DNA from 2 places in the Bacillus spongiae genome. Region 1 is predicted to be linked to the other one. Evidence: a T-box and tRNA genes for the amino acid it is inferred to sense, from the RefSeq annotation. Region 1 holds a T-box; the other holds one or more tRNA genes.
What was found. The T-box of region 1 lies ahead of tyrS (tyrosine--tRNA ligase). A T-box ahead of a tRNA ligase gene usually reads a tRNA of that ligase, here a tRNA-Tyr.
Positions count from the first base shown of each region.

Region 1 (18,214 bases):
TATACTATGCCTAGTCATCATGCTGCTTGAATAGCATTGCTATCCTTACTTAAACTACTTCTCCTTTATTAATGTTCACTAATGTACTAACTAATAACTTATGCTCTGCTTCCATTACCCTTTTTGCTAATAGTTCGGGCGTGTCCGTTTTGCTAATATCGACTTTACATTGACTAATAATATTTCCTTTGTCATAATCGCGATCCACAAAATGAATCGTCACCCCTGTTTCCCTTTCTCCTGCAGCTATCACGGCTTTGTGAACATTCATCCCATACATCCCTTTCCCGCCGAATTTGGGTAATAAAGAGGGATGTATATTGAGAATTCTCCCATTAAAGGCATGCAACGTCCTTTCCCCTAATTTTTTTAAATAGCCAACAAGTAGGATGATATTAACGTCATGCTCTTTCATAATGGATAAAATTTCAGCATCAACCTTATCTAATGATCCACTTTGTCTTTCACTTACATGATAAAACGGAATGCCCTCATTTTTTGCTCTTTGTAAAGCTTGAGAAGTTGAATTATTACTTATCACAACACACGGCTTCCCTTTAAGCACACCCTCTTTAAAGGCATCAATGACACTTTGCATATTGCTTCCTCCGTGGGAGGCTAGAAATCCAATCTTTAACTCTTCCACCGTTCATTTCCTCCAGATCTTATAAAAATGTAAAGAATGACGACTATATAATTCTTGATTCCTATTACAAACTCCTTCCATAAATATATTAATCTATTAGCAATTTTTCAAATGAGGATGATTTTCTTTATTAAGATTCCGTCTGCCGGGGATTGCTTGCTGAAATCTTCTACCGATGTCCAAATCACAGGTACAGGCGTATTTTTTTCATTCAAAATGATATTGTCAAGTTCCATTAAGGAGACTAGGTCTTCTTTTGTAGATTTCCTAACTCTAACTTCATTAGTTGATTTCATTTAATCCCTCCAATTGGTTGCTTTTTACTTTTTCGATATTTGCTCGAACATTTCCTGTATGGATAATCATTGATATCATAATCCGCTTTTTAAACATTACATTCTAACTTGAAATGACGAGCTATTTTTTCAATTTGTTACACTTATCCATACTAAAATGGTATGAAAAAAAGGCACTATTAAAAGTGCCTTCTATCATTCACCTAAAAAGTATGGGGAGCCTAGCTACTATTATTCTATATTCTTTTGAAACAGACCCACCCAAAGATCGGAAAGACCGAAAAGTCCTTCTTCTTTTCCCATATCTCTCATTCTTCTTATTTCAACGGGGATCAAATTATTAAATATTTTCGTTAGTTTCTCTTCAGAATAGCCCAATCCTCCATGAAGGCTGCCTGATCGATACACTTCCCAGTCGGAAATATTGGCCCCACCAAATTTTCCACCTTCCACAAAACAAGTGAGGGCAAAATACCCGCCAGGCTTTAATGCTTTCTCTACTAAGCTTACGTAATTCAATCTTCTATGTGGGGCAATATGGTGAAAACAGCCTGAATCATACACAAAGTCGAATGCCCCTTCCTCCACTTGCAAATCAAATAGATCGCTATGAATATAATTGATTTTTACTCCTCTTTCCTCAGACCGTTCCTTCGCCCATTCTAAAGAGCTTTGTGAACAATCTACCGCATCTACTTCACACCCTTGTTCCGCTAAAAAGAGGGCATTTCTCCCCGGTCCGCATCCAAGCTCTAATATTTTTCTAGCAAAAGATTGATTCTGTTCAAAATAGGAAACTAAGTTTTCGTCCGGGATATTTTCAAAGAACGGAATGGCCTTGTTCCGATCTGAATAAAAATCATTCCAAAATGGAGTGGGCTCACGTAAAAATGAATCGAGCATTTTGAGTACATCATCATTATGTAGTATCATTTCATTCATGATTATTTCTCCTTTAATGTTAATAAATTCATTTTAACGTATAAAGAACCATTATAGGTTTCAGGCACTTTACATCCCTGTTAATTTACTTCATTAACAAAAGTATAAACAGAAGTATAACACCTCGTTAAACATCATTTTACGTACGTATACGAATCTGAAACATTTAATTAATAGGATACTACACAAACACTAAAAAACTTAATAATGAGGTTTATAAAGACCAATAAACAGGTTACTATTTTTGTGTTTTCGTATTTTTATTACAAATATTACATTTATATTACAAAAATAATGTCCTCAAAAAAATTAGGAAAACCTTCGTCCTATAAAAAACTCGCAACACCAATAGCATAAATGCATGACTTAGCGAACATTTTTATTAACTTGAATAATAACTTAATAGTAAAAAGATCAAGGGCCTGTTAATCCCCTGATCTTTTAAATACTAAATGTATATTTCCAGTTCATTCATGTATTTCATGCCTCTACCTCATTACAAGGATATACGTTCCATAAGGTTAGAGTCCTCATGTCCTTCTATTTTACGCTTTGTTTGAGCTTGTAAACTTTGACTGGTTTCTTTCGCTTTTTCATGTTGAAAATCTTCGATAGCCTTCGTTACTCCTATTAGCATAAGCTTTGCTGCTAAAATCGTAATGGTAATAAACAGAATAGGAATAAAGGGAATCCAAGGGTAGGTTGTCCATAAAAATTCCCACCAATTCCCTAGCAATCCAGACCATTCGTTCAAGTTGGGAACATACACATTATTTTCAAATACGTCCTCCACTCTCTTTGACCCTCCAATAAAACTTTTTAACACGCCAAGATGAGCGATGAGTAAAAGAACTGTCATGAATTCTCGAATCGATACTAGAATAATTTGCGGGATGATAAATGGCTTAATATGTTTCATTATATAATGACGTTTTGAAGCACCTAATACTTTTGCACTATCAATAAACTCATTGTTCATTATTTTATAATATTCATTTGAAAACAATAGCGAAAGGGAAGGAATAGAAATAGTTATTAATATAATTAAGGAAATAATTACTTTCTCTGTCACCCCATAAGAAATCGCATTTTGTTCCATCATTGGACCCACGAAGAATATCCCCTCTAGTAATAAAAACACTAGTAATGATGGGGGAAAATAATTGAATGCATCTAAAATTGGCTGAATCATTCGTCTAAATCTCTTAAAATAAAAATGCAAGATTAACCCGAACAAGACGGCTGGAAAAACTCTTAATACCGTAATAATCAAACCAAATCCAATGGTATACTTTGCCCCAATAATAATTAACAAGAAGATACTCCGATTGACATTATCTGTCCCGAGCGGTGGATATTCAAGTGGTGAGTAAGGTGGAGCTATTACCTCTCCTTCTTCAGAAAACATTAAGCTCACTTTCGGTATGTCATCTTCATACACCACAGAATACAGTATACTCAACAATAACAGACTAAACGTAATTGTAAATCCAATCAGAAATGAAGGATTTTTCACTAACCGTTTGAACAACTTAAACCACCACCCTCTCACCTGTATTTCTTTCCGTGAGCAGACTAAACAACGTTAATAAAATAAAAACAGGCAAATAAAACATAATTAAACTAAAGCTAATGACGTACATATCAGTAAATACCAACATAAAATGAGTGATTCCATATATATTAAATAGTCGCTCAAACACAATTAGGCTCGAAAGCATAAAGAGAATAACTGATTTAAAGTGATTAACTAGACTAAAAGGAACATTTCTCAGAATGTGAATAAAAAAGATATAATGCTTGGATAGTCCTTTACTTCTCACTAAGTCAACATACATTTTATCCTTTTCTTCTTGAATGAGGAGAAAAAAGATTCTAAATAAAAGAATAGAAGGAAGAATGGATAGTACGATGATTGGTGCAGCATAAACATGATCATTTAACCCAATAACCGGAAAAATCATAATTCCTGTTCTTTTATAGAACGCAATCAAGCTGTATTGAATGACGATTAAAACAAAAAGGTCAGGAACAGATTCAATAAGAGAAAAACATCTCATCATTATTTTTGATACTTTTGAAGGCAAAAGATACGTGCAATATGCAAATAAAAGCCCCATTATAACTGACACGAACAAAGCAGAAATAAAAATAATAATCGAATAAAAATAAGCATCCCAAAAAGCTGGGAACATAGGGTAGGTACGATCTGGAAGATTAGAAATGGTCAGTTCAGCTGGTTTTGCTAATGAAATGATAATATTGACTACATTACTTATGTATTGCTTAAAGCTTACATGAGTGCCACCTAAGAAAAGACCAATAAAGGCAGAGAGTAATATAATCCCGAAGGAGACAAAGAAAAACTTAATAATATTATGACTGATTGTTCGAACAAACAAAATCTAGACACTCCTTTTTTTCTAATAGTTTCCATTATACTGAATTTATTAATATATTACTATATTTCCAACGATTCTTTCATATCGAAACGGATAAAAGAAAAATGACCTCGATTTTTTTCGAGGCCATCTCCATCGTTAATACCGAAAGTAGGACGTTTTCACGGTTTATACATTTCGATACCATTACTATTTCGGGATAGAAATACCGAAGGAATCCTTTAATATTTTTGGTAGTTCGTTTTGGTCATAAGGTCGTTTCGTTTTTTGCCCATTAACCGTTGTGATTACTTCATCATCAGTAAGGGTTACTCTTCCCTTAAGTGTCCCTAGTGTCACTATCGTTTTTTGTGTGAAGGAAGATTCTGGACTTTGCTGATTCCATTGGCACACCTCTTCAAAAAATGAATAACTTCTCACTTTTTTAGTGAAGCGGTATTTCACCTTCCATTTCTGTTCATCGTATTTTTGCAAGTCATAATAGGTATCATCAACACGCTTTATTCTATAGTTTCCTCCTACGTCTTTCACCACTTCCCCATCTAAAGGAATTGGGGAATAGCTAGAATCTCCAAACCCTACATCAACGACATACTCCTTCCCATCGATGGTCACGATATTGCTTAAATGGGTGTTTTTTCGATACCATTCCGTCTCACTTTTCGCAACAGTGGAAGCAATTCGCTTTACATCATAACCAAGGCTGCTAAGCAACCAATGGAATAAACCATTCACTTCGTAGCAAAAACCGCCTCGATGATTTTCCACGATTTTTTGATAAATTCGCTCTAAGTTTAGCGTAATTGGTACTTTATGCAAAACGTCCAAGTTTTCAAAGGGGACCGTCATAATATGTTGCTTTATTAATAGTTGTAAATCCTTTAACGGATCACCTGAAAGGGCCTCTACATTAATTCTTTCTAAATATGTTTTGATATCCATATACTTTTTCCTCCTTATTTTCATTTTTCACTAATTCCTTTGGCTTGAATTGTAGGTTGACTCCAATAACCCCCATAATAATGAGCACCGTTCCAATCATGTGATAGATATAAAACGGTTCATGAAGAATCATAACGCCTGAGAGAACGCCAACAATCGTGGCGAGGTTCATAAACACTCCCGTTTGCGAGGCACTAAGCTGTGAGATGGCATAGTTAATAAGAAACGCAGTCAAAAGTGAAGCTGGAATACTCAAATATAAAATCGGCAAAATAAAATCTAGTGAATAGAGTATTTCTACATTCACTTGCTCTTGCGAAGCAAACAAGAGGATATTAAACATAACCATTCCCACAAACATCATTGCATAGGTCATTTCCATTGGTGTAAATTGCTTCGAATATTTGCGAGCAAATACCGTAAACAAGGCCATAAAAACAGCGGATAAAAAGATTAAGGTCATCCCAATAAGACTCCCTTCTCCTTCCACACCACTCATCCAGCCGATGAATACGACACCTCCCACCGAGATAAAAATAGAGAGCTTTTGTACAAAGGATGTCCTTTCCTTTAATAACAAAGCAGCTAACACTAAAACAATAATCGGATAAATAGCGGTAATAATTCCCGCTTCACTTGCTGTAGTATAGTTCATTCCGTATATTTGGAATGAGAATGCAAGCACTGGTTGAAATATTGAAAAGATAATCAGTGGAAGAACAGGCTTCCCACCATAGTGAACCTTTACAATTCGAAATAAAATTAAAAGTGACATTACTATAAAGGCAATCGTAAAACGGTAAGCTAATATATTTAACGGAGGAGCAACACTCACCACATTTTTTAAAAATAGGAAACTAAGACCTCCTAATATAGAACCGATAACCCCTGCCAAAATAGCTAATAGTTGCGTCCGACTCATAACCCACCCTCCTTTACATCTCTTATAAATTCATTGTAAAGGATGCTTAATATATCTACATCAGCGGTTTGAAGGAACCTCTTCTACAACTTTTGGAGGAGACTGAAGCATGTAAAAAGATGCACGGATCAGACTGAATATTGAATAAAGGAATTTTGATAGTTAGACATAAAAACACTTTAGAATGGATACTTTCCAATCCACCATTCAAGCATATTGTCTTGTAAGCTTAATGATTATCACTGGACAAGCCGATGACACTACGGAAAATATCCTTTTACGTATGGAATTAGATCAAAAGAGAGAATACACGTACTCGTAAAGGACTATTTTAAGTTATGTACCGAAAATAGATTAAATGAATCACACTTTTTCATAATGAAAGCCGAAACCTTAAATTAGGAATCGGCTGCTATATCAAGCTATCTTATTGTAAAATGGACGACTATCGTCCTTCCTACACCTTCTTCATTCGCCTTTAAAAATTCCAATAAAAGCGACACCTAAGCCAACTAATATAATTATGAATTCAAATCCACCTAAACTTGATTGATCATCCATAGCGATTATTCCTCCAATGACCGTCACATGTAAGCCGAGAAGCATGATTTTGATTCCAGATGTCGTCTTTTTAATAGAAATAAAAATAAAAAGGGCGGTTACGATTAAGATGGGGACAAGAATAAGCATAATGACCCTCCTCCTTTTTGAAGCATAAAAAACATAAATAAATAGATTTTAACTAACTTCCTTTTACACTTTTTCCACATTCCTTCGATCAATTAACCTTTTTTCTTCTCGATATAGTTCACCTGGTAGGACTCTTTTCAAAACTGGCTTTACTCTAAGTAAGCTTTGTAATTCTCCTACTAAAGAGGAGTGTAGCTCACGATCTGATTCAAGTATTAGCTCTAACTTGTCAACATTCTTCTCCCGTGTGACAATGGCTTGGAAATATGAGTATCCTCGTTCATGAAGGATCGTAGCTAATTGTTTTTCCCGTACAAACATACCTTTTACCTTGACCCCATCACTCACTCTTCCTAGAATCCCTACCATTCTACGTCCTTCATACCCTTCCACCCAACGTGAAAGGTCTCCCGTTCCGAAACGGATGAGTGGATAACTTTTATCGTAAAGTGTTACAACGACTTCCCCTTCCCTACCCGTCACTTCGGTACCTGTAATTGGATCACATATTTGAACATATGCGGAAGAGGTGATTTTTAATCCAGGACCGCTTTTATCTTCAAAGGCTAGACAGCCACAGTCTGCTGTTCCATAAGCTTCGTGAACGGAAAGTCCATATTCTTCACATCGCTTTCGAAAAGCGATTGATAAATTTTCTCCAGTGAAAAACACTTTTTTCAATTTGATTTCCTTCCCAACTTTCCAACCCTTCTCCTCGATGCAATCTAATAATAATCCTAAAAAGCTCGGAGTACCTACAAACCCTGTCACTCCTACATCCTTCATCATTTGTAGTTGGAGTTCACGGTTTCCAGGTCCTGCTGGAATAACCGTACAACCTAATTTTCGTAAGGCTGAATCAAACATAAAGCCCGATGGAGATAAATGATAAGAAAAAGTATTTTGAACGATGTCATTTTCATTGAAACCAGCTTCTCTTAATGCTTCTGAATACCGCCAATAGTCTCCATCCTCCGATTGAGGGTCATATATTGGACCAGGAGACATGAATACCCTTGTCATTCGCGCGATTCTCTCTGTCGCAATACCACCAAAAGGAATATCTTTTTTTTGAAGATCAATGATGTCATCTTTTTTTAACACGGGGATCCGTTGTAAGTCTTTAGATGTGTTAATGTTCTTCGGAGTTAAATTCACCTTTTTCATAATTTCTCGAAACTTTGGTGAATGATCATAAGCAAATAAGATGATTTCTTGAAAAGAAGACATTATTGCCACCTCTTTCATTAATATTCCTTGAATATGTACATTACTTCTCGCTTTCTCTTCTTTTTCCTGTTCAAAAACTAGATTTTTCTAATAGTCTATTCAGGCAAAGATTGTTTATATCTACTTTTTGCTATTGACAGCACCCAATGGATTAGTCATAGAAAATGATTTCAATTATTTAAAACGATTTTAGCGATGAGTGGTCTATTCTTCAAAAAATTCTTTTCTAATAGGTAGATAAGTTAAAACAGTTTAGCACTTCTATCATGGAGATATTCAAGAGAACGACATACCTCTTTTTAAGCAAAAAAAAGCGCAGCCATGTTGACTGCTGCCTAAAAGGGATTTCATTCAAGATATGCTAACCTATTTGATAACGTTTAACTTTCATTCACACCACTAACTACATGATTTCTCGATGTAAACTTAAGCCAACCAATCCCTTCTATCAATACTTCAAACGGATAAAATGTTGCAAAGCGATTAGAGAAGAACCAACGTCGACCTGTTTTCACCATAATAAGAAGACCATGTTCATCTCCAACAGGAGTAAACCCTTCACCATCTGGTCTAAAATTCGGGATCCCTTTTTCATTTAATATCCTCGCTAGCGGGATCACTTCATCAGCCACCACACCTACCTCACTAATATTCAGAAGGTCTAGTGATGAAAACGGTTGTTCATTTCGATTATTAAGGTTGTGCCTAGCGATGAATTCTAATATATTTCCTGCAGGGTCCTCAAAATAGATAGCATGTGCATTCCAATCCTCGAAATATACTTCATCATCCTCTTCTTCTCTGTTTAAGTTTACCTTCGATGATATCCATTCCTTTGCTTCTACCAGCTTATTTTCAGGTATATTAATAGCAACATGATAAACAGGGGCTGATTCAAAATCACCTTTATGAAAGGATAGGTTTGTTGAACCAATTCGAACGGTAAACGCCTGTTGGTTCTCTTTTATTATCGTTAAGTTTAAAACATCTCCATAAAAATCCTTCATCTCATTCAATTTTCTAGTGAACAATTTCATTTCCTTAATGTTCATGAATTTCACTCCCTTGTTATCACTTTCTATACTCATCTTACATCGATTAATAGAAAATAACCTCAGAAGAAGGATTGAAATAAACTACAACTTTTGTCTTACGGTTGATTTAATCAACTTATTTCTATATATGCGACAACTACACTCTAAATGAAATTCACCCTTCAGCTATTACAGAGATACTCCCCTATACACTTCCAGCAATTTTGTAACCATCAATCAATTGATACATATACTTTAAAGTAGATAACGCCCAGAATTTGTTAACAAGGAAGTGAAAAGATTGAACGAAAATTCAGCAAACACAGAAAATAAATCAAGGGACCCTATTCAGCTCCAACAATTAGTCATCCATTATAAATCAGAGTTAAATAAGTACAAAGGAAAGGTAGAAGAATATCAAAAAAATGACCGCTATTCTACTATTAATCAATTAAAAATACAAAACAAGCAATTACTTTTTGACAACGAAGCGTTGCAAGCAGATATCGAAAAAGCCGATGATAAACTGATACAGATGTCAAAAATAGAAACTGAACTGCAATATTTCTATGAGCTACATGAAAAACAAGTGGAACAACTTAAACAAGCTGAAGCTCAAATTGACTCGCTTTCAAAACAGATTTCAGAAACAAAGACATCCTTAGATAATGCAAATGACACTCTTTCTGAAAAAAATAATGATTTACAAATAGCAAGCGCTACAATTGATGAATTAGAGCTTAACATTCAATATAAAACAGACCAGATTACCGGACTCAATGCAAATTTAGCAGATGCAAATCAAACGATTTCGATGCAAATAGAAAGCCTCGATAGTGCTATCAATAAAATATCGCTGCTGGATCAAGAATTGGAATCAAAATCAGAGCAAATCATTGGCCTCACCACCAACCTTAATGATGCAAATCAAACGATTTCCGACCAAAAAGAACATTTAGACAATGCCACTATCGAAATTGCCTACCTTAACACAGAGCTACTCTCTAAAACCGAGCAAATTACACAGCTTTCGGCTCAACTTGAAGAAGCTATTCAATTAAATGCCAGCCAAAATGAAGAGCTGAAAAGTGCTCTCAACCATATTGACCTGCTTGAGAAAGAGCTAAATACTAAATCGGAACAGAATATCGCTGTTTCTAATGAGTTGGTTGACGCTCAACAAACCATTTCAAGTCAAAACGAAAAGCTCGATACGGCTTTCACGAAACTGGAGCTGCTCGACGAAGAACTAATGACGAAATCGGAAGAAAACATTGTTCTCTCTAATGAAATTATTGACGCTCAACAAACCATTTTAAGCCAAAACGAAAAGCTCGATACAGCTTTCACGAAACTGGAGCTGCTCGACGAAGAACTAACGGCGAAATCGGAAGAAAATATCGTTCTCTCTAATAAAGTTATTGACGCTCAACAAACGATTTTAAGCCATAATGAAAAGCTGGATACAGCTTTCACGAATCTGGAGCTGCTCGACAAAGAACTAACGGCGAAATCGGAAGAAAATATCGTTCTCTCTAATGAAGTTATTGACGCTCAACAAACGATTTTAAGCCAAAATGAAAAGTTAGAAACAGCTTTAAATAAAGTGGATCTACTTGATAAAGAAATTATCGAAAAATCCGAACACATCACCGAGGTCACTACTAAACTTGAGGACGCACTTACAACCATTTCGTCACAAAAGGAAAACTTAGATAGCGTTACCTCTCTTCATTCATCTCTTGAAGAGGAACTAAGCGTAAAATCAATACAGATTTCTGAGCTCACTGAACAACTTGAGAGTTCGGAACAAACAATTTTGAAACAAACCGAAGAGCTAAAACTAGGATTTGATCATATAAACCAGCTTAACGAAGAAAAGTTGACACAATCTGAACAAATTTCAACGTTAACCAATAAGCTTGATGAGGCTATGTTTACCATTTCTAATCAGAATGAAAGCTTGGAGGACACACACTCTTATCATGCTTCGCTCGACAAGGAGCTAAGTGCTAAATCCGAGCAGGTTTCTGAGCTTACAAACAAGCTTGGTGAGGCTAACAAGACCATTTCTGAACAAGAAGATAGCATAAATAGTGCCAACTCTCATCTCTCATCACTAAAGGCGGAGCTAGAGACTAAATCTACCCATGTATCTGAGCTAACCAATAAGCTTGACGAAGCTTTAGTTACAATTACTGTACAAAGAGATAGATTAAACTCGACGATTACAAATGGGTCTTTACTCGATGCAGAAGTTATAGCGCAATCAGAAAAAATTGCTGAACTTACCCACAAGCTAACGACCGCTGAAATGATGATATCTAGACAAAAAGAAAACTTAGATAATGCGAACAAGGAAAATTCGCTTCTAGTTTCTGATTTAGATTGTAAAATTGAGCAAATCCAATTGTTTACAAATCAATTAGAGGAAGCCCAAACCACAATCTCGATTCATAAAGAAAAGCTAGATAATGCAAACACCAAAATAACCCAATTAGGGACTGAGCTTCAATCTAGATCGGATCAAGTCAACTCACTGACAAACGAATTAGATGACTCCCATTCAACGATCTCTATTCAAAAAGAGCAACTACAAAAATCAATCTCCACTATTGAACAGCTTGATAGTGAGCTACTATTTAAAGCGAATGAAATCTCTGAACTAACGAACAAGCTTGATGAGGCCTATGAAATCATTTCAGTTCAAAAAGAAAATATAACTTATACAATGACAGAAAACACTCAATTTAATAAGGAATTACAGACTAATTCAGAAGAAATGATGATTATGGTGAATAAACTAGATGAGGCAGAGAAAAGAATTTCAGAGGAAAAAAATAATTTAAATGAGGCGTTGAACGAAATTTCACACCTTGGAATCGAGTTGCAGGCTAAAGCTGAACAAATTAGCTCCCTCTCAAACCAACTAGACGATGCACAAAAGATCAATGTTACTCAAAAAGAAAGCTTATCTGACGCACTCATTAAGGTTGATCAGCTCGACCAAGAGCTTCAATCCAAATCTGAACAAGTAATGACCTTGACAAATAAACTAAAGGAAGCTGAAGTAACGATTTTAGATCAGGAAAATACTATACAATGTTCAATTGATGAAAGTGCTCAGCTCACTGAAGAGGTTCAATCTAAATCTGAACAAGTAATAACCTTGACAAATAAACTAAAGGAAGCTGAAGTAACGATTTTAGATCAGGAAAATACTATACAATGTTCAATTGATGAAAGTGCTCAGCTCACCGAAGAGGTTCAATCTAAATCTGAACAAGTTATAACCTTGACAAATAAACTAAAGGAAGCTGAAGAAACGATTTTAGATCAAGAAAATACTATACAATGTTCAATTGATGAAAATGCTCAGCTCACCGAAGAGGTGCAATCTAAGTCTGAACAAGTTATAACCTTTACAAATAAACTAAAGGAAGCTGAAGAAACGATTTTAGATCAGGAAAATACTATACAATGTTCAATTGATGAAAGTGCTCAGCTCACTGAAGAGGTTCAATCTAAATCTGAACAAGTTATAACCTTGACAAATAAACTAAAGGAAGCTGAAGTAACGAATTTAGATCAGGAAAATACTATACAATGTTCAATTGATGAAAGTGCTCAGCTCACCGAAGAGGTTCAATCAAAATCTGAACAAGTAATGACCTTGACAAATAAACTAAAGGAAGCTGAAGTAACGATTTTAGATCAAGAAAATACTATACAATGTTCAATTGATGAAAGTGTTCAGCTCACTGAAGAGGTTCAATCAAAATCTGAAGAAATAATCGCCTTAACAACCAATTTAGATCAAGCTAATATCACCATTTCCGCTCAAAAAGAAAATTTATCCAATGCACTCTCCAAAATTGATCAGCTCGATGAAGACCTTCATTCCGTCTCCAATCAATTAAACACGCTCACTTCTCAGCTGGACGAATCATATGTAACAATTTCAGAACAGGCTAAAAGTCTCGATCATATCGTCAGTGAAAATGTTGAACTAACACAAATTATTCAGTTAAAGTCTGAGAAAATCATAGAGATTACAAAAGATTTAGATGATGCAATTGGAACGATTTCTGTTCAAAACGATGACTTAGAATCAGCTATCTCCAAAATATCGCAACTTGACGTCAACCTTGTGACAAAGTGTGAAGAGAATGAAGATTTATCTAACAAAGTTATCGAGCTTAATGAAACTACTTCTCAATTAACGACTAATCAACAGGAACTTGAAATAAAATATCAGAAGAGAATAGAAGAAAATCATATGTTAAATGAGGAATTAAAACTATTGGTCGAACAAATTGCTACTTCTGAAGTATTACTAAATGAATTAACGAATGAAAATGAACAGTTAGTAAATGAAAAACATGAGCGAGGGGAGTTGCAATTACAATATGAAGCGGGTGAAGGAGAGCATCAGCCCCGTGAAGACATTCAGGATAGCGATTCTCATTACAAAGATCTCATTGAAATTTTAAAAGAAGAACTCTCCATTCGGGAAACTCAACTTCAACAACTTACTGAAGAAAATCAAAAGCTAAGCTTTCTTATAGACAAATCTGAAAAAGATATACAGGATTCTTCCTTTGAAGCGATGTTAGTGAATCTTATTAATCAACCAACAAATAAAAATATACTGCAACAATTTGATGATCAAATTCACCTTCTATTTGAAAACGGGGAAGGGGAAGAGGAAGAGGTAATAGATGATGCTGTAGCCTTTTTGTTTGATGAAATTGAAAAGAACTTTACCTTGCTTACTGATGAGATTTTTAAATCACCAAATGATTCTGACGAGGAAAATGAATAATCATGCAAAAGAAGAGAGCATGCGATACAAGGTCGTTGCTCTCTTCTTACCTTTTCCTATTTCGTTTTAGTAATTGATAAAGCTTCCAACTCATTACAAAGAGAACTCCACCAACCCATGCCCCGATACTATTCATGAGCCAGTCATCAATATCAATCGACCTTCCTAATGGTAAATTCCATTGTAATGCTTCAATCATCAAAGACAAAGAAGCGCCGATAAATAACGTTCGTCTACTTATATATCGCAACCCTTGCATTAACCAACCGACTGCAAAACCGAAAGGAATGAACAAAACAATATTCGCCATTAAATTTCGAATTGGAACCCAAAGGTCACCATGATATTTTATATTTAAAAACAAATTATCAAGGGGCATAAAATTATAATTTTTCCAACCTATATGACCTTCTTGAGGTGTTAACGTCACTAGCGATATCCCTATTACCGATAAGGTTGTTAAAACAAATGGTAACACTTCTCTCCACCGTAGATGACGATTATTCTTTTTCCATCTATATAAAAACAGGAAAGTTCCAAAGACGATTAGACTAAAGATTGGTACTAAGTTCCCGAATAAATTCCAAAGCGTTACCATTGAAATCTTCTCTGCCTAAGACTCGCGCACCAATTCCTTTGTTTTCTCATTTCCTTCTCCACTCCATCTATGATATATTTCAAATGTTTCTCTTTGAAAAAAGTATGGAAAGCGATCTTTAAACCAAGGCTGCATGGGAAGGCTTGTGGCTTCTTCTTTTTTCACCCATACTAATTCCCCTTCAGGTGGATGCTTTAACAATTCTCCTTCTGTTTCTGTTGCTAAATAATTAAATACGATATAACGTTGTCGATCCTTTTCATTCACAAATTCTGAAATCCCTTTAAACACCATCTTTTTTACAGTAAGCCCCGTTTCTTCCTTCACTTCTCTAATCGCCCCGTCAGCTGGATTCTCAGGGAAGTCAATTTTTCCACCTGGGGCAATGTATCCTGGATGCCCTTTTGAAGATGGACGGTTAAGTAACAATACGTGTTCACCTTTTTGGATCATCACTAACGTATGTAAACGAATTTGTTCTTGCTGTTTCACCTTTAACCCCTCTTTTAGCAAGCTTTTTTTCTTCCCCTACTATTATAAAGGCTCATCCTTGTTTCAAAAAGGGCATATTAAGCTATTTTTACTCAGTAAAAAAAACCACTTTTAGCATAAATTCTCTATTCTGAATAGAAAATCTTCACAAATTTGCGTTTCCCAACTTGAACAACTGTTTCATTTATAGAAATCGTTTGGTGAAGATCTTGTATTTTCTCACCGTCCACCCTCACTCCACCATTTTGAATCATCCTTCTTGCTTCACTTTTTGAAGATAAAAGCTTTACTTTTACTAACAGATCTACAATCAATATTTCTTTGGAACCATTCCACTCCATCACCGGAATGTCTTCAGGAAGAGCGCCTTTTCGAAAAATATTTTCGAAATTCATTGCTGCTTGATTAGCAAGCTCTTTTCCGTAATACATCTCAACGACTCTCTTAGCCAGTTTCATTTTAGCTTCTTTTGGATGTAGGCGTTGATCAAGAAGTTTCTTTTCCATTCCTTCCTTTTCCTCAAGTGAGAAATCTGTGATTAAATTTGTGTATTTGACAATCAGTTCATCTGGAATGGACATCGTTTTTCCATATATTTCATTAGGAGCTTCATCTATACCAATATAGTTTCCTTTTGATTTTGACATTTTCTCCACACCATCAATGCCTTCAAGTAAAGGAAGTAAAAGTATCACTTGCTTTTCCTTACCATAGTGTTCCTGTAAATGTCTTCCCATTAACACATTAAATTGTTGGTCCGTACCACCTAATTCAATATCACTTTCTAACACTACAGAATCATAGCCTTGCATTAACGGGTAAAAGAATTCGTGAACGGAGATCGGCAACCCCTTCGCATAGCGATTTGAAAAATCGTTTCGCTCAAGTAGTCTGGCCACGGTGATTTTACTAGCTAATTGGATAACCTCATCAAATTTCAACGCATTTAACCACTTTGAATTGTAATGTAGCTCCACCTTCTCCATATCCAACACTTTACCGAATTGATCAAAATAAGTTTGAGCATTATGTTTCACTTCTTCATCTGTAAGTTGTTTTCGTATAGAGGATTTTCCAGTTGGGTCCCCAATTTTCCCTGTAAAGTCGCCAATAATTAATTGAATGATATGGCCATTTTCTTGAAACTGCTTTAACTTATTTAACACAACAGTATGTCCTAAATGAACGTCTGGTGCTGAAGGGTCTACTCCTAATTTCACTTTTAAAGGGTGATTATTTTTAATTGACTGAGCAAGCTTACTCTTTAACTCTTCCCCTGGTAAAATTTCTTGAACGCCATTTGCATAGATCGAATATTGCCTCTCAACTTCTCTTTCTTGTGCTGTTGTCAGTTCTATATTCACCTTTCATCCTCCTCTTTTCAATCTAAGTTCACCTTTGAAGTCACTACAGGAATCCCATGGCAACACATGCTTTATATTTTTCTACACAAAAAAACCACGCCCTAAAAAGGGACGTGGTTTTGCACGCGGTACCACCCTTGTTGAAGATTTCTCTTCCACTTAATTCAAATAACGGTTTTCCCGTTCTTCGCTACTTTTTTTCACGAAGAAAGCTCCTGAAGGTAATTCGCCTTTATCTTTGTATCGGTTTTCACCATCCACCGACTCTCTATAACAGGGAGATAAATGACTACTTATTTCATTCATTACTTTTTAAATAATATGAAAATGATTTATTGTATTCTACCTTAAAATGGTATTCAATGCAATCATTATTTTTTAAAAATTTTCCAACGCTTTTTATTGCCAGCGTCATTTAATCGGTTCTGTGTTTGAAAAACGAGTTTGGTTGTATGTATGCCTGTTTTGCATGAAGTATGAGCAAGTCGTTCTGAACTGAGAATCTACAATCCGTTTGATTGTTTCTATTTTAAAATAGCTACTTCGCAAACTATAAAGCTCATCTATAATGCAGAGTGGTCTCTCTTCATTCCGTCAAATAGGAAATCGTAACTGTAGCTACTGACAAAAGACTTTTTCGACCTATTTTTTTGTACAACCAAAATAAGCAGTGGCTTCTACAAAGAGAAATCCACTGCTTGTTTATTTTGAATGATACTTATGACAAATATTTTTAGCTTTTTATATGAAGGTCTGCTATCGAGCAATCGCTACCGCTTTTTCTTCTAATTCCTGGCTCAGTTCCTTAGAACGTTCGGTTGCACCTTTTACAGCTTGAGCAATTGCTTCTCCACCACCATGCTGCTTTAATGCATCTAACCCTGCTGCAGTAGTACCGTTTGGAGATGTGACATTTTTTCGAAGTTGAGTCGGTGTTTCTTCTCTTTCAAGAATCATTTTCGCTGCACCGAGAATCGTCTGTGCCCCAATTTCCCGTGCAAGGTCCGCTTCTAATCCTGCTTCTTTTCCTGTCTTTTCAATATGCTCCATTAAATAGTAAAAGTAAGCAGGTCCACTGCCAGCAATACCAGTAAAAATGTCCATTTTTGATTCTTGAATTTCATATACTTCACCAATGGCACTTAATAAAGCTCTTGCAATGGATGTATGTTGAGCTGTTGCATTTTCTCCTGCTGATATGGCCGTTGCAGATTCTTGCAACATACTAGATGTATTAGGCATGACGCGAATAACTGGCTGCCCACTCTGTAAATGTTCCTCAAAAAATGAGGTTTTTACGCCAGCAAGCACTGACAAAACCAACGTATGTGATGCTAATTTATCTTTAATCGATTGGACTACTGTGGCAATGTCTTTTGGCTTCATTGCCAAAACAACGACATCAACCTTAGAATAATCTATTTCTTTACTAGACAAGCTTGTAATTCCGTATCTCATTTCCAATTCATTCAACCGGTCTTGGTTACTTCGATTTGAAACCATTATATTTTGCTTAGGCAGTTCATTAGTTTGAATGATTCCTGAGATCATGGCTTCTGCCATCGATCCTGCTCCTAAAAATAGTACGGTTGTCTTATTTAACATTCTATCTCTCCTGTTAGTTTCTGTTTTTCCCTTACCAATCGTACCATCTTCCTATTTTCTTTCAAGAGTTATGCGGAAAGTCGTAAGTATCTGTGCGAGATAGTGAGAGAAATCGCTAACAATGAATGGTAAGTGGCTTAAAACGGCTTTAACTGCTTTATAGGAGAGTATATGATTAAATATTGAATGTGGACGATCACTCTTTCACAGAAGGAGAAGAGAGAAC
Region 1 is NZ_JBBAXC010000004.1:30,285-48,498, forward strand. It holds gene purN (phosphoribosylglycinamide formyltransferase) at 50-646, opposite strand; gene WAK64_RS06005 (hypothetical protein) at 754-942, opposite strand; gene WAK64_RS06010 (class I SAM-dependent methyltransferase) at 1,174-1,884, opposite strand; gene WAK64_RS06015 (ABC transporter permease subunit) at 2,381-3,415, opposite strand; gene WAK64_RS06020 (ABC transporter permease subunit) at 3,417-4,286, opposite strand; gene WAK64_RS06025 (arylamine N-acetyltransferase family protein) at 4,476-5,228, opposite strand; gene WAK64_RS06030 (DMT family transporter) at 5,197-6,150, opposite strand; gene WAK64_RS06035 (hypothetical protein) at 6,619-6,840, opposite strand; gene WAK64_RS06040 (phenylacetate--CoA ligase family protein) at 6,904-8,070, opposite strand; gene WAK64_RS06045 (VOC family protein) at 8,451-9,122, opposite strand; gene WAK64_RS06050 (coiled-coil domain-containing protein) at 9,406-13,929, shown strand; gene WAK64_RS06055 (VanZ family protein) at 13,976-14,527, opposite strand; gene WAK64_RS06060 (8-oxo-dGTP diphosphatase) at 14,543-14,980, opposite strand; gene tyrS (tyrosine--tRNA ligase) at 15,145-16,383, opposite strand; T-box leader at 16,488-16,698, opposite strand; gene proC (pyrroline-5-carboxylate reductase) at 17,140-17,988, opposite strand.

Region 2 (5,858 bases), on a different contig from region 1:
TAACGAAACGAGCTTGCTGTGAATAACTTGCCGTCTGTCCATGTCGGTCGTAACCAATCGAACTCACGTAATTCCGATTCAATATCGATTTGTAGTTCGTGCATGTTTATTCGCCTTCCCCCCCTATTATTTCAAATTTTTACACAATTACAGCCGAAATGTGTCGAGGGGTATTTTACCAATATAATACTTCTCGCTTAGATTCGTGCAAATATAGCGATTCATTTCCGTTTTTCGCATGTTTTCATCAAAAATATGCATTTAATTATATTTTTCGCCAGCCTGCCTGTCTTAGATCTGCAACTGAATGTGCACGTATGTGCCAACGATTTTCATCCGTATCTAATGAGTGAATCGCTTTTTTATCATCACTAACGACTAATTTTCCCGTTAAACCTAGTTGCGAATTGTTAACTGTGTCGCCGTCTTTCATGTTATTACCTCCTTTCATAATACTTTCGGTTCCTTCATACAGTGTAAAAGTGTCATTTATTCGAAAGTGGGATGATAATATGAGGACATCACAACGAAACAGCTTTTTTCTGGTTGCTATTGTTTTCACCACGCTCTTCTTTTTAGCTATCCTCACCGTAATAGGTATCGTAATCTTTAACGAAAAAACAATCGTTGTGCCAGATGAAGAAGGCACGATATCAGGTGCAGTTGCTATTGCTGAGCCTGGTGATATTATTTTAGTAAAAGCGAAAGAGGATGGTAACCCTTATGAGGAAAACGTTTCTATTAGTACAGAAAACATTAAACTCGTTGGGATTGGGAAAACACAACCGTTTGTAATGGGGGATGAAGCAAACGCGATTACAGTTTTAGATACTACAGGTGTTCTAGTGAAAAATTTTCGAGTTCAAGCCGTAGGAGGATCCGGTGATTCTGGTATTTCGTTAAATAATGCAAACCATAACTTAATTAAAGGAAATACCTCTAATGATAATGATGATTTTGGCATAACCGTATTTGATTCTGACTTTAATATAATAAAAGAAAATATTTTGAATCAAAATGCGTTTGGGATGAACATTACTAATGATTCAGATTCTAATCTCGTTAAAAGAAATGTGCTTAACGACAATAGTGATCTTGGAATTAGCCTATCTGCTAGTTCTAATGAAAATAGTGTTTTTTTTAACATCGCGTTCGGTAATACGTTTGACGACATTCAAGATGCAGACGACAACAACTTCAAAGGGAACGAGTGTGATAACAGTGACCCAGGCGGCCTTTGTAATTAGCATCTTGCTGGGTCTTTTTAAAACTCGAATTGACTTGCCGCTGTCTCACCCGTAGGAAACTCCTTCAAAACGCCGTAATCAAATAGCGCCATCAATTCGAGTGTAAAATCTTCGCCATCATTACGTCCCTTTCAACGCCGAACATGGCGATATAACTCGAGCAATTACGGCTACACTCAGCTGAGTCTGCGAGTTTTCAACGATTTGGCGAAAATACAGTTAATTGCGTGGTTAGATCCGCTCATTCTTCCAACTCCTTTACGTATCCTTTTGCGAGCCACGTTGCCGGTACGGTTTTACGGTACATTTCCCAAAAAGGCTCACCCGCTTAACGATTAGGCTTCTTTTCTTCAGCGACTTCCGTCCATACCCAATGCATTTTCACCATTTTAAATTGACTCATTCGCATCCCCTCGTTTAGATGTATACATTTCCGTCATGATGTTCTTATAGAAAAAAAGTATAGTTTCGGTTGACAATTTACAACTTTACACGTGCCTTTAAATGGTGAGTTTGCATTTCGCACACCAACCAAACAAATTGACATAGACAAATACTTTGGATCATCGGCTTTTCATAGGTTTATCATTTTCGATAGCTTTTCTCTCATTTCGCTCTCACTTTCACGAATTTTTTATACACACATAACCCCTGTTTTATTCTAATCAGCAATATAAGAAGAGTATTTATGAAAGAGTAATATTCTATTTATATTTGCCTAGTTCCAACAAATAGCACTATCGAAACTATTCGAAGTAGTGATAGAACTAAAAATGAAGAAATTCACTATTCAATTGGTAGGCGTTACCGCAAATCAAAGCGGTTCTTTCACCACACCGACACTAATGTAATACAAAAGAGAAAGATCAACGATTAGTCAACAGCACATTTATTCATATAGTACAAGCAGTGCTTGTGTTTCATTCATATAATCTACTAACTGTGATTTTAAGGGGAGGTAAATATTGTGACATTACGAATCGTGCCTACAGATGATTTTCCAACCGTACAAGCTGCCATTGATGACTCTGCCCCTGGCGATAGTATTAAACTATTGGTGGGGACGTTTGATGGGTTTGAGGTTACAGTAGAAAACTTAAAAATCTTTGGTTGCGGGATAGGTCGGACGATTATTTCAGGTCAACCTGCCCAAGGTAATATTGGTGTGGTTGTAAAGGCTAATCGTACAGTATTACAAGGATTTACGGTTCAGGGATTTTTGGATTCTGGTGTTCTAATTGAGTTTACTTATGAAAATAATGTTGTAAAAGAAATCGAATCGAGATTTAATACATTGAGAGGTCTTATTATTTTGGGAGTAAACAATCTCATATTAAACTGTAAGGTAGCAAATAATGCAGATGTCGGTATATTAGCTAGCAGAAACAATTGTATTATGAATTGTAAAATGACAAATAATGATCGAGGTTTTAACGGCGGTATAAATAACATATTAATCCATAACTTGTTCAAGGAATCTGGTTTAACCGGCTGCTTTTTAGGAAACAACAGTATTGCCTTTAGGAATACATTCCTCAATGGTTTAAGAGGTCTTGACGTCAATAGCAATAATATGATTATTGAAAACATGTCATGCAGAAACAGTGAGACTGGAATATTAATCTCTTCTGATGATAATGTTATTGACTCAAACTTAACACGTAATAACAATCTTTCAGGTATCAATGTGATGGAATTTGCAACAAATAACACAATTAGGTTCAACAAGGCATTTAACAATTCGTTATTTGATATTCAAGCTACCCCTCCAGCTAACGAAAACAACACTTTTAACGGCAACAAGTGCGGGAATAGCTTCCCACCAGAACTTTGTACTTAAACGAATCATATTCGTGTCATTTCGACTCACCATAGTAGAGTTTCCTCCCCCTCGTATGTATTTCCCTATTCCAACAAGTAATCTTGTTAACAGCAATATGAACGCCTCAACAATGTTCTTTTTCTCCTCCCTCTTCAACTTATTTGACAGGCCTTGATGGCACGTTTCCTGTATTATTAGAATAATCTTCTTACGTATAATCTCTTAAACAGAAAATATTGATTCAACAAGTTATATTTCTTGATAGGGAAATATCATACTATAGAAGTAGTTGTTAATAATTAAATACAAGAAATTGACCTTTTTTGTAAAGAACAGTATTGATAGCTTTAGTGCAACATAAACCGTAGAAATGAGGGGTACTATGAACTTAACAATTAAGAAAATGGATATTAATTCAGCTAAAACTATCCTAAGTTGGAGATATGAAAAACCATATGATTTTTATAATAATGATATAACTGAAGAAGGAATAAATGAACTGCTTGATGGTTCTTATCAAGCTATCATTGACAAAAATAATAAAATCTTTGGTTACTTATGTATAGGGGAGTCAGCTCAAATCCCGGTTGGACATAAACATGGTGTATATAATGATAAGTATGTAGATATGGGTCTTGGAATGGACCCATATTATGTAGGAAAAGGATACGGGTATGAATTTTGTACATATATAATGAACCACATAAAAGAAAACTCCCCGGGGATCCCTATAAGACTATCAGTTGCAACATTTAACGACAGAGCTATTAATTTATACGAGAAACTAGGATTCATAAAGAAGGACAAGTTCACAACTGACTTTGCAGAGTTCATAACGATGATTAAAGATAATTAACAATACTATTCAATTATCGGAGATTTTAATGAAATTAACCTTAAGCTCAGAGCAGTAAACTCTGAGCTTGTTTGCGTGCTTTTTACTGTGTGATTTAACCTGTAAATTAAAATGTAAACGTAATTTATCTTGTTACTTTAAGTTTTCTCCACAATACCTAAACTACATATCGATAAGAAAGAGGACTTTTTATGTCGATATGACTAAATTGCTCAAATCGAACATAAAAAAACAATACATTCTATGTGTATTGTTGGTTATAAGTATGTATATCGATTTTTAATGCTAAAGTACATTTAAAATCTTATTTGTCTGCTCATTTTGCCATACAGTCAAAATGGAGGCGGCAACCGGATTTGAACCGGTGATAAAGGTTTTGCAGACCTCTGCCTTACCACTTGGCTATGCCGCCATTTAAATTGGAGCGGAAGACGGGATTTGAACCCGCGACCCCCACCTTGGCAAGGTGGTGTTCTACCACTGAACTACTTCCGCAAGCTGGGCTAGCTGGATTCGAACCAACGCATGACGGAGTCAAAGTCCGTTGCCTTACCGCTTGGCTATAGCCCAATAATAGTATATGCCATCTATTTACTTATGTGAATAAAATGGGGCGGCTGATGGGAATCGAACCCACGAATGTCGGAACCACAATCCGATGCGTTAACCACTTCGCCACAGCCGCCATTATTTAATTGGCAGGGGCAGTAGGAATCGAACCCACACCAAAGGTTTTGGAGACCTTCGTTCTACCGTTAAACTATGCCCCTATAAATGGTGGAGGGGGACGGATTCGAACCGCCGAACCCTGAGGGAGCGGATTTACAGTCCGCCGCGTTTAGCCACTTCGCTACCCCTCCACAAATGATCTGGTGCCGGCAAGAGGACTTGAACCCCCAACCTACTGATTACAAGTCAGTTGCTCTACCAGTTGAGCTACACCGGCATGATTTTTAAATGGTGGCTCGGGACGGAATCGAACCGCCGACACATGGATTTTCAGTCCATTGCTCTACCAACTGAGCTACCGAGCCATTTAATCATGACTTTTGTGAATCTAATTATATTATGGCGGTCCGGACGGGACTCGAACCCGCGACCTCCTGCGTGACAGGCAGGCATTCTAACCAACTGAACTACCGGACCAATGTATTGCGGGGGCAGGATTTGAACCTGCGACCTTCGGGTTATGAGCCCGACGAGCTACCAGACTGCTCCACCCCGCGACGATAATAGCGTGAAAATTAATAACTATGTAATTTCATTTTTCAAATATTTTAAGCGATATTTGAAAGTTAAACATTAATGGTGGAGGATGACGGGATCGAACCGCCGACCCTCTGCTTGTAAGGCAGATGCTCTCCCAGCTGAGCTAATCCTCCGTATAATGGTGACCCGTACGGGATTCGAACCCGTGTTACCGCCGTGAAAGGGCGGTGTCTTAACCGCTTGACCAACGGGCCATAATACTCGATGGCGGAGAGCAAGGGATTCGAACCCTTGAGACAGCGGTAACCGTCTACACGATTTCCAATCGTGCTCCTTCGACCTCTCGGACAGCTCTCCAATTGGCTCCGCAGGCAGGATTCGAACCTGCGACCGATCGGTTAACAGCCGATAGCTCTACCACTGAGCTACTGCGGAACATTATGCCTGGCGACGTCCTACTCTCACAGGGGGAAGCCCCCAACTACCATCGGCGCTAAAGAGCTTAACTTCCGTGTTCGGTATGGGAACGGGTGTGACCTCTTTGCTATTGCCACCAGACTTTTTTCAAAGACAAGTATTATTATACAGCTTTTAATATATTTTTCAAGAGTTTTTTTAAATTTTACCCTCAAAACTAGATAAAGATTGATGAAGAGTGAGTAATCACCGTTCTTACGCTGTCCAGCTACAGCTCCTATGTGCTTGTCGCACATGAACAGTCGCT
Region 2 is NZ_JBBAXC010000003.1:134-5,991, reverse strand. It holds gene WAK64_RS04250 (hypothetical protein) at 266-433, opposite strand; gene WAK64_RS04245 (right-handed parallel beta-helix repeat-containing protein) at 513-1,247, shown strand; gene WAK64_RS04240 (right-handed parallel beta-helix repeat-containing protein) at 2,215-3,087, shown strand; gene WAK64_RS04235 (GNAT family N-acetyltransferase) at 3,452-3,925, shown strand; tRNA gene WAK64_RS04230 (tRNA-Cys) at 4,264-4,337, opposite strand; tRNA gene WAK64_RS04225 (tRNA-Gly) at 4,346-4,420, opposite strand; tRNA gene WAK64_RS04220 (tRNA-Gln) at 4,424-4,495, opposite strand; tRNA gene WAK64_RS04215 (tRNA-His) at 4,535-4,610, opposite strand; tRNA gene WAK64_RS04210 (tRNA-Trp) at 4,622-4,695, opposite strand; tRNA gene WAK64_RS04205 (tRNA-Tyr) at 4,701-4,785, opposite strand; tRNA gene WAK64_RS04200 (tRNA-Thr) at 4,796-4,871, opposite strand; tRNA gene WAK64_RS04195 (tRNA-Phe) at 4,884-4,959, opposite strand; tRNA gene WAK64_RS04190 (tRNA-Asp) at 4,995-5,071, opposite strand; tRNA gene WAK64_RS04185 (tRNA-Met) at 5,078-5,151, opposite strand; tRNA gene WAK64_RS04180 (tRNA-Val) at 5,232-5,307, opposite strand; tRNA gene WAK64_RS04175 (tRNA-Glu) at 5,314-5,388, opposite strand; tRNA gene WAK64_RS04170 (tRNA-Ser) at 5,400-5,491, opposite strand; tRNA gene WAK64_RS04165 (tRNA-Asn) at 5,495-5,569, opposite strand; rRNA gene rrf (5S ribosomal RNA) at 5,577-5,692, opposite strand.
Region 2: it has a tRNA-Tyr gene. The T-box ahead of tyrS (tyrosine--tRNA ligase) is inferred to sense a tRNA for this amino acid. The anticodon was not compared.